Regions from separate parts of the Qipengyuania gelatinilytica genome, predicted to be linked through region 1. Evidence: predicted binding sites of a transcription regulator. Region 1 holds the regulator's gene; the other holds the start of a gene.
The links. Region 1 encodes LexA, which represses DNA repair genes until DNA is damaged. Its sites were predicted from a motif close to GTTCCNCNCTTGTTCT; they were not measured.
Positions count from the first base shown of each region.

Region 2: the regulator LexA is predicted to act here: its motif matches at 1,089-1,104, upstream of K3136_RS02075 (ATP-dependent helicase).

Region 1 is NZ_CP081294.1:240,216-242,610, forward strand. It holds gene K3136_RS01185 (ComEC/Rec2 family competence protein) at 1-824, shown strand, start outside; gene lexA (transcriptional repressor LexA) at 893-1,585, opposite strand; gene moaC (cyclic pyranopterin monophosphate synthase MoaC) at 1,711-2,184, opposite strand; gene trpC (indole-3-glycerol phosphate synthase TrpC) at 2,177-2,395, opposite strand, start outside.
Region 2 is NZ_CP081294.1:415,866-418,260, reverse strand. It holds gene K3136_RS02075 (ATP-dependent helicase) at 1-1,082, opposite strand, end outside; gene K3136_RS02070 (hypothetical protein) at 1,200-1,814, shown strand; gene rsmD (16S rRNA (guanine(966)-N(2))-methyltransferase RsmD) at 1,902-2,395, opposite strand, start outside.

The DNA of each region.
Region 1 (2,395 bases):
TCTTGTTTCATTTTCACCGGGCTGGCCTTTACGGGGCCTTCGCCAATGTGATCGCGATCCCGCTCGTCACTTTCATTTCCATGCCATTGATAGCGGTTGCTCTGGTCTTCGACCTGATCGGGGCGGGTGCGCCCTTCTGGTGGCTGGCGGGGGTGTCGCTCGACCTCCTGCTCGAGATAGCTCGCACCACGGCCGCTCAGCCAGGGGCGGTGAAACTGGTGGCGAATATCCGCTTGGCAACTTTGCTCATGTTCCTGGCGGGCGCCCTCTGGATAGCCTTATGGCGGGGAAGGTCGCGGTTGTGGGGATTTGTGCCGGCCCTGATTGGCGTCGGCATGCTCCTATCCACACCCACGCCAGATATCCTGGTGACGCGGGACGGACGCGACATCGGCGTGGTCGACGAAGACGGCCTGGTGCATGTGCTGCGCGAAAGCAAAGGGTCCTATGCACGGGACAATATCGTCGAACTTGCGGGTACCGAGGCCAGCCCGATTCTTCTGTCGGAATGGGAAGGCGCGCGTTGCAGCGCAGATTTCTGCAGCCTGCCTATCACGCGCAATGAGCGGACCTGGCACGTCCTGGTGGCAAAGACGCGCAACCGCATCGACGAGCGGCAACTGGCCGCCGCTTGCGAAAGGGCTGACATAGTCATCGCCGACAGATGGCTCCCCCGTAGCTGCAGGCCGAAGTGGATGAAGGCCGACGGCCGCTTTCTTGAGAAAAGCGGGGGGCTCGCGATCCATCTATCCGACGAACGCTTCGATGCAGTCGTCGACAGTCAGGGGCGACATGGTTGGTGGCGGCCGACCACCGACCGTTAGATATGAAAAAGGGGCGCCCTGCGTTGTGCAAGACGCCCCGATTACTCGTGAAACTTTGTCGCGGACAATCAGTGATAGCGACGGAGCAAGCCGGCCAACTTGCCCTGAACCTTCACGCGCCCAGCCTCGTAAACCTGCGGCTCGTAAGCGCCGTTGGCAGGGTCGAGCCTGACCATCGGACCATCCTTGCGAAGGTATTTGAGTGTCGCTTCCTCGTTATCGACGAGAGCGACGACAATCTCGCCGTCACGGGCGGTTTCCGCGCGTTTCACAAGGGCGAAGTCACCGTCGAAGATACCCGCCTCGATCATGGAGTCGCCGGAAACCTCGAGCGCGTAGTGATCGCCGGGGCCGAGCAAGGCAGCCGGAACCGGCATGCTCGATTGACCCTCGATTGCTTCGATCGGGGCACCTGCGGCGATGCGGCCATGCAGCGGAACATCGATGATATCGTTGGCCGGTGCCGGTGCTGTCGGCCTGGCGGAATGGGCGGCGACAACTGCATCGTTGGCAGCAGGTGCGGGCTTCGATGCACTTGTGACCGAATCTTCGGGAAGCTTGATGATTTCCAGCGCACGAGCCCTGTTGGGAAGCCGGCGAATAAAGCCTCGCTCCTCGAGCGCCGAGATGAGGCGGTGGACGCCCGACTTGCTCTTGAGGTCGAGCGCTTCCTTCATCTCCTCGAAGGAGGGTGAGATTCCGGTTTCCTCGAGCTTTTCCTGGATAAAGCGGATCAGTTCGTGCTGCTTGGCAGTCAGCATCTGGTCACTCCCATGTTCCTGTTCACAAAGTTGTGAACGAATGTGGAACAATTAGGCAACCAATTTTCGTAAGTCAAGCAATCCCGCCATTTTCGAGGCAGTTCGGGAGAACAGGTGTTCCCGTTTCAGTCCGCTGCTCGCCAGGTTCCGGACTTGCCTCCGGTCTTCTCAAGGAGGCGGATGGCCTCGATGCGCATCCCTTTATCCAGCGACTTGCCCATATCGTATAGCGTGAGGAGTGCCATGCTCGTTGCCGTCATAGCCTCCATTTCGACACCAGTCTTGCCGGTCAGGGAAGCTTCGCTGCGAACCCTGATCCCGTCCGATTCGGTTGTGAAATCGACGGTTACGCTTTCCAGGGCGAGGGGGTGACAGAGCGGAATAAGCTCGCCGGTCTTCTTCGCGGCCATGATTCCGGCAATGCGGGCGGCGGCGATGGCGTCGCCCTTCGGGTGGGTTCCGTCGGTGAGAGCCTTGAGCGCCTTCGCGTTCATGCGGATGTAGCCCTCCGCCAGCGCGGTGCGGGCAGTGACTGCTTTCGCCCCGACATCCACCATGCGGGCTGCCCCCTTGTCGTCGAGATGGGTGAGCTTAGCCATGGAGCAATCTCCGGGTTGCCGCTGCGACGTCATCCTGGCGCATCAGGCTTTCGCCGACGAGGAAAGTACGCACGCCCGATTGGCTCAAGCGGACACAGTCGGCATGGGTGAAAATCCCGCTTTCTCCGACCAGCAAGGCATCGTCCGGAGCGTGCTGCGCAAGCTCCTCCGTCGTGGCAAGATCGGTTTCGAAGGTCTTGAGATTGCGGTT
Region 2 (2,395 bases), 180 kb from region 1:
GCGCCTTCGCTTTCCAGCCGTTCGATAGCCTCGCCCACGCGGCGGGCCTCCTCCGGCCCATCCCAGACCCCGACGATGCGGACCTTCTCGCCTGCGGGCAATTCGGTCCAGAGCGTCTTGCCGAGCCGTTCGCTATTGGCGTTGATGAGGCCCGAGGCCGCTGCAAGGATCTGCGGGGTGGAGCGATAATTCTGCTCCAACTTGATGACCGCAGCGCCCGGAAAATCCTTTTCGAACTTGAGGATATTGGCGACTTCTGCGCCGCGCCACGAATAGATCGACTGGTCGTCATCCCCGACCACGCAGATGTTCTTGCGGGTCTGGGCGAGCAGGCGCAGCCAGAGGTACTGGACCTGGTTGGTGTCCTGATACTCGTCGACGAGGATATACTTGAAGCGCTGCTGGTACTGAGCGAGCACGTCGTGATGCTGACGGAAGATGTTCAGCATGTGTAGCAGCAGATCGCCGAAATCGCAGGCGTTCAGCGCCTTCAGGCGGTCCTGATACAGCTTGTAGAACTGTGCGCCCTTACCATTGGCGTAGGCTTCGTTCTCGACCGCATCGAGATCGCCCGGGTTGAGACCGCGGTTCTTCCAGCGGTCGATCAGTCCGGCCAGCTGGCGCGCAGGCCAGCGTTTCTCGTCGAGATCGTTTTCCTGGATCAGTTGCTTCAGCAGCCTGAGCTGATCGTCGGTATCGATGATCGTGTAGTTGCTCTGCAGCCCGACCAGTTCGGCGTGGCGCCGCAGCATCCGCGCTCCGATCGAATGGAAGGTGCCGAGCCAAGGCATTCCTTCGACCGCATCGCCGATATGCCGTCCGACACGCTCGCGCATTTCGCGGGCGGCCTTGTTGGTGAAGGTCACGCAGAGGATTTCGCTCGGCCACGCCCGGCGCATTGCGATGAGATGTGCAAGCCGCGCGGTAAGTGCCGCCGTCTTGCCGGTGCCCGCACCTGCGAGCATCAGCACCGGTCCTTCGGTGGTCAGCACAGCCTCGCGCTGCGGCGCATTCAATTGCGCCGCATAGGGCGGAATCTCGCCGTTTTCGGGCGATTGGGCGGGGGCGGGAAGGTCGGACATTGCTTCGGAACAGCTAGGGAACGCTGTGCTGCAACACAACCCCCCGCAATGCCCGACCGGAACTATCACGCGGGTAAAAGAGTAATATCGGCAATGAGCCTCTCAGGAGACATAACAATGAAGCACATCATTCTTGCTGGCGCCGCAGCGCTGGCCTTTACCGCCGTGCCGGCTGCCGCAGATGACCACATGGATGCGGAAGTCACCGTCTACCAACTCGGCGAAGACCAGGTCGTCATCTATGACAGCTGGCCCGAAGAACGCCGCGTCGTCTATGATGCATGGCCCTACGGCGTGCAGGAATATTACTGGACGCTCGAACCGGCACAGGCCGATGGCTGGTGGGTGCTGACCGATCCCCAGCGCGTGCGCATCTACGAGATGACGCCCGAGCAGCGCGCCACGGCGTGGCAGCAAATTAGCTCGCAGATGAGCGGCACCAACAATGCCAGCACCACTGGCATGACGGCCCGCACCGCGGCCGCCACGACTACGACGCCCGCACCGCGTTTCGTGAGCAACCCCGTGACCCAGACGCTGCCTAGCGGCTATCAGGAAGTAGCTGACACCAGCGACCTCCCCGTGTGCAAGCCCGATCAGCAGGAAGGCTGCATCAACAGCTGGGAAAAGAACAAGACCGGCACGCGTCCGCTCGAATACTGGCCGGGACGCCCGGCGAGCGAAATCGATCATCCGCTTCCGGCAACGCGCCCGGCAGACACCAACGACTGATTTAAATGTCCAGCCCAGCTGGTTCGCCAGCGCGGACGCTTGGAGGGGGCGGTTCCACCATGGTGGGACTGCCCCTTTTCCATGCGATCAATCCTTCAGCCGAAGCAGTGTCAGCTTGGCCTTGCCCACGACACGTTCGGCATCGATCTCGAGCGCTTTCAACTTGATGTCCTCTTTCCGGTGCGTCTCGAGCGCAATCCATGTCGCAGGACCAATCCATCCGAGCCGAGTCATCCGGTCGAGGGCAACCTGGCCGGCGCCGGTATCATAGGGCGGATCGAGCAGGATAAGGTCGTGTGGCGCCTTGGCCGGGCCGAGGCTCATGACCGAGCCTTGCTGGACCTGAGTGCGCGTTCGCGCATCGAGCGAGGCGATATTGGCCTTGATCGCCCTGACAGCCTCGGCATCCTGCTCAACAAAGAGGCATTGCGCCGCGCCACGCGAGAGGGCTTCCAGTCCCAGCGCGCCCGATCCGGCGAACAGATCCGTCACCGACAGGCCTTCAAAGCTGCCGAGGCGGCTGCTCAGCATGTTGAACAGGGTTTCGCGCGTGCGGTCGGCTGTTGGCCTGGTGCTGTCTC